Regions from separate parts of the Kocuria sp. CPCC 205235 genome, predicted to be linked through region 1. Evidence: riboswitches for the same ligand, from Rfam matches in the RefSeq annotation. Region 1 holds a riboswitch; each other region holds the start of a gene.
What was found. Region 1 has a riboswitch for S-adenosylmethionine ahead of RF638_RS03250 (MetQ/NlpA family ABC transporter substrate-binding protein). Riboswitches for the same ligand answer to the same signal wherever they lie in the genome.

Region 1 (3,205 bases):
GGCACGGTCCGTCAGTCCCACGAAGTCCAGCAGCTCGGTCACTCGTCGTTTGCGCTCCTCGGGCTTCCACCCGGCACGCTTGAGCGGATACTCGATATTGCCCGCCACGGTGCGCGAGTTGAACAGGTTGAACTGCTGAAAGATCATGCCGATCTTGCGGCGGATGGGTGCCAACTGCACCTCGGACTTACCGTCCACCCGGTTACCCGCAACCTCGAGCGATCCGGAGCTGATGGGCTCCAGACCGTTGATCAATCGCACGAGGGTGGACTTGCCGGCTCCGGAGTACCCGATCACGGCAAAGATCTCGCCCTTGGTGATGTCCAGGGTGACGCTGTCCACGGCGTTGACCACTCGCGGTGCGCGCTTGGATCCGCCCGTGTAGACCTTGCTGACGTCCCGGAAGCGCACCAGGGTGCGCTCACTGGATACTTCCGTCACTGGGTCTGTTCCTTCAGGTCTTCCTGGTACCGCGTCAGCAGATCCTTGAGTTCCTGCTGGTCCACCTCTGTCGGGACAGCGGTGCCCTTGCTCTCCTCGTCCTCGGCCTTCAAGACCTTGGGGTCGTAGTAGAAGCTTGCAACCTTCTTGAGGGTTTCGTTGTCGGCGTTGGCCTCGGTAGCAGCGAACAGGTTGTTGAAGACCTTGGCGCTGTCCTGCTTGGGATCATCCGATGCGAGAGCGGACTTGGGATCGATGTTCGCTCGGCCCAGGAAATCGTTGTTGATCACGGAAGCCGCCACGGAATCCATTGACAAAACAGTCTGTTCGGCGGACACGGGACGCACAGAGACCTTGGACTTCTCGGTGTCGATATCGCCTTCGGTCGGGGCAATGGTGTCCTTGGTGAATTCGACCAGCCCCTCCTGCTTGAGCAGGTTCAGTGCACGACCCAGGTTGATCGAGTCATTGGGAATCGCGATCTCGTCGCCGTCCTTGATCTGGTCCAGGGAGTCGTACTTGCTGGAGTACATACCCAACGGGTAAATCGCGGTGGACCCGACCGGTGTGATGGTGTCACCAGAGTTGTTGTTGTAGTCAGCAAGGTACGCGGTGTGCTGGAACCAGTTCATGTCCACGTCGCCGCTCTTGGTGGCGGGGTTCGGCTGGTTGTAGTCGCTGAAATCCACGTACTCGACGGTGATGTCGTTCTCGGCAGCGACTTCCTTGAGCGCGTCGTGAGCGGGCTCCGAGCCGACGATGCCAATGGTGACGGTGCCGTCCGCAGCAGGATCGGAGGATTCAGAATCTCCGCCGCCGCACGCGGTCAAGGTGAGGCCGATGGTGGTGGCCAGCGCAAGGGGGATCAAACGGTGAGATCGCACGATGTGCCTTTCCGAGGTGTGAAATGTTCTGGGCGATTAACAACTGAAAGCGGTACGTCCGAGGACACACCGCAGTTGCAAGGCTCGTGCTAGTTGATTCGGGAAACCGCACTTGCCGGGAGCTACGTTAACCGCGGCCGGATGGTCATCTGGGGCACCCCGCTACGGGAGAGGGTTGCCGTCCGGCCAGCCAGAGCTTGACGCCGGATCTCGTCATCCGCGGCCAAGCCTAACATGGGGCCGGCGGTGATCAGCGTGCGCTGAAACGCTGCGCAATAAACTGATCCGCCCGGTTCCTGGCCCAGCCCTCGGCGCCCAGGACGTCCTCGAGCCGCGGGGTCGTGTCGCCCTCGTGTTCATTCACGACCACCGCAACGATGTCCACGATGGTCGTGAAGTTCACCTCACCCCGGTGGAAGGCGTACACGGCCTGCTCATTGGCCGCGTTGAACACGGCCGGCCAGGTGCCGCCCAGCGTCCCGGCATGCTTCATCAGCTCGATGGCGGGGAATGCCTCGGTGTCCAGCGGCTCGAAGGTCCAGTGCGCCGCTTGCGTCCAATCGCACGACGCCGCCGCGCCGGGAATTCTGTGGGGCCACCCCATACCCAGGGCAATGGGCAGTCGCATGTCCGGCGGTGATACCTGGGCCAGGGTGGAACCGTCCACGAACTGGACCATGGAATGCACCACGGACTGTGGGTGCACGGTCACGTCTATCCGGTCCAGGGCAACGTCGAACAACAAGGATGCTTCCAGGACCTCAAGCGCCTTGTTGACCATGGTGGCCGAATTGGTCGTGACCATCACCCCCATGTCCCATGTGGGGTGTTTCAACGCCTGCTGGGGCGTGACCGTGGTGAGTTGATCCCGGGACATCCCTCGGAAGGGTCCGCCGGAGGCGGTGAGGATCAATCGGTCGACTTCGCTCGAACGGCCTCCCCGCAGCGCCTGCGCCAGAGCCGAGTGCTCGGAATCCACCGGGATCAGCGGGGTCTCCAGGCCGGTGGCGGCCGCGGCCTGTTTGACCAGCGGGCCGCCCGCGATGAGGGACTCCTTGTTGGCCAGCGCCACGGGCGTCCCCGCGTGTAATGCGGCGAGCGTGGGAGCCAGTCCGATGGACCCGGTGATGCCGTTGAGAACAACATCACAGTCCGAGTGTTCCGCCACGCACGTTGCGGCCTCAGGCCCGTGGAAGATCTCGGGGGTGAAGCCTGTCAGGCCCTCCCCCGAGGCTCGTTGGGCAATGAGTTCTTTCAGTTGCCGGGCGTGGTCGGCCGTGCCACTGGTTCCGACCGCGGCCACACGTTCTCGGACGGCCTGCTCCGCCAGCACCGGCAGGTTGGACGTTCCGGCGGCCAAGGCCGTGACCGACAGCGGCGGGTGCCCCGCGGCGGCGTCGCCCTCGCCCGGTCGCCGCAGGCCACGCGCGGAGGCGACGACGTCGAGCGCTTGCGTACCGATGGAGCCCGTGGAACCCAGAATGACCACGCGCCGGGGATGCTTGCCAGTGGCGCTGTCGAGTTCGGGGGTCATGGTCAGGGGTGCGTCAGACATGGTCACCAGTATCTCGTGGATCGGAGGAGCTCAGCACATACAACAAGGGCGCCACCCGGAGGTGACGCCCTCGTTCAGTGATGCCGTGGATCAGCGACGAGCGCCCTTGCGGCCGGTCACTGCACCGTAAATGAACAGCACGATGAGTGCGCCCACGATTGCGGTGATGATGGTTCCGATGTCGAACACGGATTCCAAGGATCCGATGCCCACCAGGCTGCCCAGGAAGCCGCCCAGGATGGCACCGATGATGCCCAGGATGATGGTGACGATGATGCCGCCACCCTGACGACCCGGCATGATGAGCTTGGCGAGTGCGCCAGCG
Region 2 (3,205 bases), on a different contig from region 1:
CAACTGCACGGTCACGCTCATGGCCATCGTTGGATTGGCGGACCTGAGTGATACCAGCGGCGGGCCCATCGACGTCCTCTTCACGCTGGCTGTCAACGGGGTCTTCCTCCTGGTCGTGTTCCGGATGGCCCGTAAGACTCGAATTGCTACGTCTCGCACCATCATCCTGCCGCCCCCGCCGCGGTTGCCGGCGTTGGCGCAGCGGCCCCGCACGGTCAGCCAGGTGGGTTCCGAGCTCGCGGCGTTCGTGGTGGATCCCCGCACCCAGAACTACCTCTCCCTGCCCGAGCAGTACGGTCCCTACACCGTTCGGGATGGTCAGGGGCGCCCGGTGGGTTTGTTGGACGTGCGTAAGACGTCGGGTCCGCAGTCACCGAACGGACAATCCGGGAACGGTCCTTGGCCGAACGGCCCGTCACAGGGTGGCGATCCGCGGGACCGCCAGCTCGCGGGTGCGCAGCCGCCGAACCGGGGCTCCCACGGTGGCGACTCGGCTACCAACCAGGACCGCACTCCCTAGACTGTCCTGCATGGCCCATCACAGCGTTTCTGACTTGGATTCCCACCGCGCCCCGTTCGGCTACGCCCGCGCCCTGGGCGATTACGTCATGGCCTCGCCCAGCTCGTACCACGCGGTCGCGGCCGCGGCGGAGCTACTGCGCGGGGCGGGATTCACGGAACTGAGCGAATCCGAGGCGTGGAGCGACGTCGGCGGGCGGCACTTCACGATTCGCGACGGCGCTCTGATCGCCTGGGTGGCCCCGCGCGACTATCGTGCGGGCGCCGGGGCTCGCATCCTGGGTGCGCACACGGATTCGCCAGGGTTCAAGCTGAAGCCCAAGCCCACCACGGTCTCCAACGGCTGGTACCAGGCTGGTGTTGAGGTGTACGGCGGCGTGCTGCTGAACTCGTGGCTGGACCGGGACCTGCGTCTTGCCGGACGGATCGTGGTGCGCGGTGAGAACGGCGAGCTCACGCAGCACCTGTGCGCCACGGAGGCGGTCGCCCGGATCCCGCAGTTGGCCATCCACCTGGACCGCGGCGCCAACGAAGGGCTCAAACTCGACAAGCAGCAGCACGTGCAGCCCATTTGGGGGACCGGTTCGGCTCAGGACGCTGACGTGCTGGGCCTGCTCGCCGACATGGCCGAGGCGTCGGTGGCTCCGGAGGACATCGTGGGATTCGACGTGGTGCTCGCGGACACACAGAAGCCCGAACTGATCGGTCAGCGGCGGCAGCTGCTCGCGAGCGGGCGGCTGGACAACCTGTCCTCCGTGTACGCGGGAATGCACGCGTTGGTCGAGCATGCCGAGGACCTGGAATCCGCGTCGCAGATGTCCGTGCTGGCCGCGTTCGACCACGAAGAGGTCGGCTCCGCCACGCGCTCCGGTGCGGCGGGTCCGTTCCTGGAAGACGTGCTCGCGCGGATCAGCGCGGCGCAGGGTGAATCGCAAGATGATTACCGACGTTCCCTGTCCGAATCGGTGTGTTTGTCGGCTGACGCCGGTCACCTGGTCCACCCCAACTACCGCGGTCACCACGACCCCGTGAACACTCCCGAGCCCGGTGCGGGTCCATTGCTCAAGATCAACGCCAACCAGCGCTACACCACGGATGCCGTGGGTGCCGGTTTGTGGGCGGACGCGTGCGAGCGTGCGGGCGTGAGCTATCAGGAGTTCGTCTCCAACAACAACGTGCCGTGCGGTTCGACCATCGGCCCCATCACGGCCACCCGCCTGGGTATGCGCACCCTGGACGTGGGCGTGGGACTGTTGTCGATGCACTCCGCCCGCGAACTCGCCCACGTGGACGACCTGCACGCGCTGTCCCGAGTGACCGGGGCGTTCTGGCGGTCATAAACCGTCACGCGCGTTGACAGTCACCTTGGGTGCGTGATGCTCTGAATCCGTAACGCCATCAAGAGCGGCCGAGAGACGTGGCTCGTCAACGCCGCAGCAACCACCCGGATACCGGGACGGTGCTTCCGCCACGACCGATGGACAGCTCTTCAGCTCCTGCGGTTCGCACGATCACGCCCGTGCGCTGTGCTGCTATCGGTCGGCCGTGCGGGGCATCGCGACTGAACGCGAGGGACTACCGAGAACATGAGCAGCGACACCGGGATCAAGGAACAGTTCGACACCGCAACCCTTTACGGGGATCCGCAGCGATCCCTGAGCACCCGCGAACTCTTCGAGGTGTTCCAGCCGGTCTTTGATCGCGTTGCCGACGGTGCCGTAGAGCGCGAACAGCAGCGGATTCTCCCGTTCGAGCAGTTCGCGTGGCTCAATGAACACCGCTTCGGAGCGCTCACGGTGCCGCGCTCGCGGGGTGGTTACGGCGCGTCGCTGGAACAGGTGGCGGAGCTGCTGATCGTCCTGGCCGCTTCCGACTCCAACGTGGCGCACGTCTACCGTTCGCACCTGGGATTCATCGCGAGCCTCAGCTCCGATGAATCCGACGTCTGGTTCCCTCGGATCGCCGCCGGTGAGACCGTGGGTAATGCCGCGACCGAGCGCTCCGGTGCAGCTCTGGGCACCGCGGCCACCGCGCTCACCCAGACCGCAGACGGTAACTGGGAGCTCAACGGCACCAAGTTTTACTCCACCGGTTCGATCTTCTCCGACTGGATCCAGGTCACCGCCCAGATCCCCGGGCAGGAGGCGCGCTCGCACGCGCTGGTGAAGAGCTCGTGGGACGGCATCGAGCTGATCGACGACTGGGACGGCTTCGGCCAGCAACTCACCGGAACCGGCACCACGCACTTCCGCGGGGTCAAGGTTCCGGCAGCCAACGTGCGCAACCGCGACGGCCGCGCGACCCAGGAGACCGCTGTCTTCCAGCTCGTGCTCTTGGCCGTCGAGGCGGGGATCGCCAAGGCCGCAATCGACGAGGGCGTGCACCTGGTGCGGTCACGCACCCGCGGTTTCAATACCGGTACGGGCTCGGTCGCTCGCGAGGATCCGCAGGTGCTGCAGCGCGTGGGAGAGCTCAGCGCCAAGGCTGCCGCGGCACGGGCGATCGTTCTTCAGGCGGCCCGCGAGCTCGACGCCGCCATCGGCGTTCTCGGCGGAGACCCCCTTCTCGACAACCCCCAGGAGTTGACCAACGCGTGCGAACTGCCCGTGGCACAAGCCCAGGTGGTTGTTCCGGAACTCGTGCGCGATGTGACCGACGGGATCTTCGACCTGCTCGGTGCCTCCGC
Region 3 (3,205 bases), on a different contig from region 1:
ATGGGGGTCAGACCGCCGGAGAGAATGGTGCCCACCTGGTAACCCAGGGACACCCCGGAGTAGCGCAGGTGGGTGGGGAACTGCTCGGCGAACAGAGCGGCCTGAGGGCCGTAGATGCTGTCATGCAGCACGGCCATGCCGATCAGGTACACCAGCGGCAGCAAGGCCAGCGGCCCGTGGTCCAGGTAGTAGAAGTAGGGCCACACGAACACGCCGATGGCGGCCGCGGCAATGATGGAGATGCGGCGGCGTCCCACGCGGTCGGAGAGCCAGCCCCAGAACGGGCCGCCCACCAGGCCCACGGCGGCGGCGATCAGGATGGAGATCATGACCCACTGACTCGCGCCGCGCTGCTGCGTCACGTAGGTGAGCGTGTAGACGGTGAGGATGGAGAAGATGGCCGGCTGGATCATGCGTTGACCGATGCAGACGATCACGCCGCGGGTGTGCTGGGTGAGCACCTCACGCACGGGCGACGTCGCGGCGGCCTTTTCGCGCTTGACCTCTTGGAACTCCTCGGCGTCCTCGATGCCGGCGCGGATGATCAGGCCGATGATCACGAGCACTGCGGAGAACAGGAAGGGTACGCGCCAGCCCCACGCCTGGAACTGCTCGGCGGTGGTGACGCCCTGCATGATCGCGAAGAACGCGGTGGCCAAGAGCATGCCGGCCGCCGAACCCACCTGCGTGAAGGAACCGAACAGTCCGCGCAACCCCTTGGGTGCGTGTTCCACGGAGAGCACCGCGGAACCTCCCCACTCCATGCCGGCGGACAACCCTTGGGCAATGCGGCAGGCAACGAGCAGGGCCACGGCGAACCAGCCGATCTGCGAGAAGCCCGGCAGCAGCCCGATCACCGTGGTGGCCACGCCCATGATCAACAGGGACGCGACCAACAGGGCCTTGCGGCCGATCCGGTCACCCAGGTGCCCGGCAATGATGCCGCCCAGGGGCCGGAAGAAGAACGCAATGGCGAAGGTCGCGAACGAGGCAATGATCGAGCCCACGCCCGAACCCTGCGGGAAGAAATAGTGACTGAACACCAGGGCTGCGGCGGCACCGTAGAGGTAGAAGTCGTACCATTCGATGGTCGTGCCCACGAAGGACGCGGCGAGCACGCGCTTCTTGTCACGCACTGCGGATCCCACGCTCGCGAGCGCGTGATCCGTGGCGGGTTGGGTCCGCTGGGCTGATGATGAATCGGTGACCGTGGGCACCGGGGCGGTGGCGGGGGCCATGACACTCCTCATGACGGGGCGCCACGGAAGAATGTTTGGTGAGCCGGACGCCGTCCTTGCCCGTACCGGTACTGATCACGGGCCGAATCATCACCTGGGGCACCCCACGACAGCGTCTGAGGGTTGCCGTCCGGCCAGCCAGGGCTTCGCACCGGAACTCGTGATTCTTGTCGCGTGAACCTAACCACACGATCGTTGAGCACCACAAATGATGAAGATTTGTGACCGCCCCGAGGATGCCTCTCGGGATGGCTCGCGAGGGGTGCGTCCTCCTGTTTCCGCCCGTCCCCGGTGCCTAGAATGGGCCTATTCCCCGGGTTGCCGGGGCAGACACCGTTGTCGAAAGAACACAGGGAGCCGACCATGCCTGAGCCCGCCGCCGCCAATGCACTGGTGCTCGACCGACCCGAGGTCATCGTGGTCGACATCGAAGGTACCCTCTCCTCCACGTGGTACGTCCGGGATGAGCTCTACCCCTATTCCCGTAAACGCTTCACCGGCTATTTCGAGGAGTATTCCCACAAACCTGAGGTCGCCCGCGCTCGCCGACAGATCATCGATTTGGCCGGCCTGGACAGTTCGGCCACCGCCGAGGATCTCACCGGTGTGCTGGAAGCCTGGATGGATGAGGGTCAGATGCCGGCCCCGCTGCGCACGATGCACGCGTTGATCTGGCAGGAGGGCTTCGCCGCCGGGGAGTTCGTCTCGCCGTTCTTCGAGGACGCGATTCCCGCCTTGCGGACCTGGTCCGAGCAGTCGATTCCGGTGTTCATCTTCTCCAACGGCACGTTGCCCGCCCAACGTGCCTGGTTCAGCCATTCGCCCGAGGGCAACCTGATTCCACTGATCAAGGGACACTTCTCCCTGGAATCGGCCGGCGCCAAACACGAGGTGAGTTCGTTCCGTAACATCACCCACGACGTGGCCGAGGCGCTGGGCAAACCGCGTGAGAAGTTCTTGTTCTTCTCCGACCAGGTGGAGGCCCTGGACGCAGCCCGTCAAGCCGGGTGGAACACCGTGGGAGTGCGCCGCCCCGGTGACCAGTTCTACGACGCCGGCGTGGGGGATCATCCCGAGATCCAGCGCTTGAATCAGGTACGGTTCATCCGTCGCTATGCGTCCCGCTAGCGCGATCGGGAGATTTCAGACGGGATAGCTTTCACCGTGAACAAGACCACCATGCGCCCCGGGGCCGGGCGCGCACTTTTCGCTGCCGTGGCCGGAACACTCATCGAGTGGTATGACTACGCCTTGTACGGCACGGCCGCCGGGCTGATCATTGGCCCGCTCTTCTTCGCGGGAATGGACTCCGGTGCTTCCTTGGCCGCGTTCGCGACCTTCGCGGTGGGCTTCGTGGCGCGCCCGCTGGGTGGTGTGCTGGTCGGTCACCTGGGGGACCGCTACGGTCGCCGCCCGGCCATGTTGCTCACCGTGATTCTGATGGGCGTGGCCACGGTGGGCATCGGCCTGTTGCCCACCTACGCCGCGATCGGCGTGGCCGCCCCGGTGTTCCTGGTGCTCCTGCGTCTGCTGCAGGGCATGGGGGCCGGTGCCGAGTTGGCCGGGGCCATGACCCTGGTTGCGGAGTTCGCCCCGCCGCGGCGTCGTGGACTGATGACGTCGCTCGTGCTCGCCGCGCCCCCGGCCGGCATTGTGCTGGCCACCGGCGCGTTTCTGTGGACGGCGTCTCTGGGTGATCAGGTGCTGTTGGATTGGGCGTGGCGCTTGCCGTTCCTGGCCTCGGCGGTGCTGTTCGCCCTGGCCATCTTCATCCGCGTCAAGCTTGAGGAGAGCCCCGAATACCTGGCCGCGCTCCACGCCGCCAAACAGCGTGGGGAACGCCGCAGGGTGCCCGTGGTGGCCCTGATACGCGAGCACTGGCGCGCGGTGGTCGTGGGGTTCTTCGCGATCACCGGGCACAACGCGCTCAACTACATCCTGGCCGTGTTCTCCCTGTCCTTCATGAC
Region 4 (3,205 bases), on a different contig from region 1:
ACGCGGTATTCGTTTCCGACTGGTATTCGGAGACCGACGACCTGCTCCTGGACGAGGCCACCGAGGTCCTCACGGACGTCGAAGGCCCCGTGTATGCGCAAGTGGTCCCCTCAGGACCCGGGTTCGAGACCGAGAACAACTTGCGCCTGTTCAACCACCTCATTTACAACGCCAACCGGCGCGTGGTGATCTCCAGCCCGTACTTCGTACCGGACGAATCCCTGCTGCACGCGCTCACCACCGAGGCGCAGTCCGGGGTGGACGTGGAGATCTTCGTGGGTGAATCCTCGGATCATTTCTTGGCCCACCACGCCCAGAACTCCTATTACTCCGAGCTCGCCGAAGCCGGGGTCAAGATTTACCGCTACAGCTCCCCCACGGTGCTGCACGCCAAGTTCGTGCTCGTGGACGACCTGATCAGCGTGATCGGTTCCTCCAACATGGACGAGCGGTCCTTCGCCCTGGACCTCGAGGTGTCCGTGATGATCGTGGACCAGGGTTTCCACGACCGCATGGAGGAAGTGGTAGAGGAGTTCAAGGCCTCCTCCACGCTGCTCGACCTCGATCTCTGGAACAAACGCCCCATGCGGCAGAAGTACGTCGAGAACGTCTGCCGCCTCACGTCGGCTTTGCTCTAACACCGACGACACCGCTGCCGCGACCTTTTCGAGCGAAAGGTCGCGACAGCGGCGTCGTCGTTCTTGAGGCTGTTAGCCCACCAGCTCGCGAGCGGCGGTGTCCGCCACGGACGGCTTGTCGGCGTACGCACCGCGGTACTGCGCGGCGGGGTGGGTGTCCATGACCTGGGGCTGGCCGGCGCCGTAGAGGGACTCGCGCAGGGTGGAGCCTTCGTACTCGGTGCGGTAGCGGCCGCGCTTCTGCAGCTCGGGAACCACGTACTCCACGAAGTCCTCGAAGGACCCGGGGCTCACGTGGTAGGCCAGGTTGATGCCGTCCAGGCCGCCCTCGTCGACCCAGGTCTCGAGCTGATCGGCCACGGATTCCGGCGATCCCACGATCACGTCACCCATGCCGCCCAGGGCACAGTGCTTGGCGATCTCCTCGCGGGTCCACTTCTTGTCCTTGGACTGCAGGGTGAACGGGGTCAGGAAGGACTGGATGGAGTCGGTCTTGATGTAGTTCAGGGCCTCGTCCTCGTCGAACTGGCTCAGGTCCACGCCGGACCAACCGCCGATGATCGCCTGGGATGCCTCCAGGTTCACGTAGGAGAGGTACTCCCGGTACTTCTCTTGGGCCTTCTCCTCGGTCTCGTCCACGACCACGGAGAGCATCGCGTAGATCTTGACGTCGTCGCGGTGGCGGCCCTGCTCCTCGGCCTGCTCGCGGATCTTGTCCGTGACGTAGCGGGTGAGATCCGGACGCAAGCCGCCGATGAACACGGCCTCCGCGTGACGTCCGGCGAACGCCTGGCCCCGCGAGGACGCACCGGCCTGGAAGATCAGCGGGGTGCGCTGCGGGGACGGCTCGGTGAGCGCGGCACCCGGAACGGTGAAGTACTTGCCCGAGTGCTGAATCGGGTGGACCTTCTGGGTGTCAGCGTAGACGCCGGCCTCGCGGTCCTTGACCACGGCGCCGTCTTCCCAGGAACCCTCCCAGAGCTTGTAGCAGACGTCGAGGAATTCCTCGGCGATCTCGTAGCGGGTATCGTGCTCGATCTGGCGCGGCAAACCCTGGTTCTCCGCGGCAGAGGGCAGGTACGAGGTCACCACGTTGAAGCCCACGCGGCCCTTGGTCAGGTGATCGAGCGTCGCGTACTTGCGGGCCAGGGTGTAGGGCTGCTCGTAGGTCACCGCGCTGGTCACACCGAAGCCCAGGTGCTCGGTCACGGCGGCCATGGCGGAGATCTGCATGAACGGATCGTTCACGGGAACCTGCGCGCCGTCCGACACGGAGGGCGCGGCGGAGTTCTTGTAGATGTCGTAGATACCCACCACGTCCGCCAGGAACAGGGCGTCGAATTTGCCCTTCTCCAGCGTCTTGGCCAGGTTGGTCCAGTACTCGATGGTGTTGTACTCGGTGGCCTTGGACCGCGGATGACGCCACAGACCGAAACTCTGGTGGTCCACGCACGTCATGTCGAAGGCGTTCACGGAAATCCGCTTTTTGCTCATGTGTGCCCCTTTGGGTCGAACTCGACCCGCGCCCCGTGCACCACCTGCGGCGGCCTACTCTGCGGGTCCAGCGCGCTTGTGTGGCGCCGTACTTGCCACATGCGGTGTGCCATGCGGCCCGATCCTCACCTGGGGCACCCCGCTACGGGAGAGGGTTGCCGTCCGACAAGCCAGGGCTGTGCGTCGGAACTCATGATCGTTCTGCGCCCCACTGTACCGTTTCCGTGGCCCCTCCGGCGGCTCGTGAAACATAATGACCGAGCTGATTCACAGTGAGACGATGGTCATATGAGTGATCGCCACGTCAACGATCCGGACCTGATTCGCGAGCTACTCGCGACCCCGGGGCGGTGGGCCATTGTTGGGCTGTCCACCAACCGCACGCGACCCGCGTTTGCGGTGTCCCGCCGGATCCGTGACGAGTTCGGGCAGCAGATCATCCCGGTCAATCTGGCGGGCGAGGACGTACATGGCGAGACGGGCTATCGATCGCTCGAGGACATCCCGGGGCACGTGGACGTGGTCGACTGTTTCGTGAACTCCAGCCGCGTGGGTGAAGTGGTGGATCAGGCGATCGACATTGGTGCCGGAGCGGTGTGGATGCAGCTGGGTGTGACCGATCAGGCCGCTGCCGAACGGGCGAAGGCCGCCGGGGTGAAAGTGGTCATGAACACCTGCCCGCTGATCGAGGCCCCGCGGGTTCTGTAGGGCCCTCGGGTTCTGTAGGTGCGGTGGTTCTGTAAGCGCGGTGTTTCCGTAGGTGCGGTGGTTCCGTAGGCGCAGTGTTTCCGTAAGCGCGATGGTTCCGTAGTCGCACTGGTTCCGTAGTCGCACTGGTCCTGTAATCGAGAGCGCGGCCGGCATTCCCCACGGGCCGTCGACATTAGGGGCAGAGGTTCACGCCCGGACCCCGGTGTTTAGTGCGACCCCCTGCCAAAAATGTCCATGGTCTCCTTTGACGTGCGAACCTCTGCCAGGAATGTTCATTGCCGCCTTTGACGTGCGAACCTCTGCCAAAAATGTTCAGGCACCGCTCGCGGACTCAATTTGCGAGCGCACCCCCCAGAGACGTT

Region 2: another riboswitch for S-adenosylmethionine. It lies ahead of RF638_RS01865 (acyl-CoA dehydrogenase family protein); the one in region 1 lies ahead of RF638_RS03250 (MetQ/NlpA family ABC transporter substrate-binding protein).
Region 3: another riboswitch for S-adenosylmethionine. It lies ahead of RF638_RS07960 (MFS transporter); the one in region 1 lies ahead of RF638_RS03250 (MetQ/NlpA family ABC transporter substrate-binding protein).
Region 4: another riboswitch for S-adenosylmethionine. It lies ahead of RF638_RS00805 (LLM class flavin-dependent oxidoreductase); the one in region 1 lies ahead of RF638_RS03250 (MetQ/NlpA family ABC transporter substrate-binding protein).

The regions. Positions count from the first base shown of each region.
Region 1 covers NZ_JAVKPR010000003.1:77,481-80,685, forward strand. The annotation lists gene RF638_RS03245 (methionine ABC transporter ATP-binding protein) at 1-441, opposite strand, end outside; gene RF638_RS03250 (MetQ/NlpA family ABC transporter substrate-binding protein) at 438-1,325, opposite strand; SAM riboswitch class IV at 1,429-1,543, opposite strand; gene dxr (1-deoxy-D-xylulose-5-phosphate reductoisomerase) at 1,576-2,859, opposite strand; gene RF638_RS03260 (GlsB/YeaQ/YmgE family stress response membrane protein) at 2,971-3,205, opposite strand, start outside.
Region 2 covers NZ_JAVKPR010000002.1:74,006-77,210, reverse strand. The annotation lists gene RF638_RS01875 (lysostaphin resistance A-like protein) at 1-520, shown strand, start outside; gene RF638_RS01870 (M18 family aminopeptidase) at 531-1,859, shown strand; SAM riboswitch class I at 1,912-2,003, shown strand; gene RF638_RS01865 (acyl-CoA dehydrogenase family protein) at 2,106-3,205, shown strand, end outside.
Region 3 covers NZ_JAVKPR010000008.1:130,435-133,639, reverse strand. The annotation lists gene RF638_RS07960 (MFS transporter) at 1-1,238, opposite strand, end outside; SAM riboswitch class IV at 1,286-1,404, opposite strand; gene mtnC (acireductone synthase) at 1,602-2,366, shown strand; gene RF638_RS07950 (MFS transporter) at 2,403-3,205, shown strand, end outside.
Region 4 covers NZ_JAVKPR010000001.1:167,043-170,247, forward strand. The annotation lists gene cls (cardiolipin synthase) at 1-638, shown strand, start outside; gene RF638_RS00805 (LLM class flavin-dependent oxidoreductase) at 711-2,132, opposite strand; SAM riboswitch class IV at 2,216-2,330, opposite strand; gene RF638_RS00810 (CoA-binding protein) at 2,421-2,840, shown strand.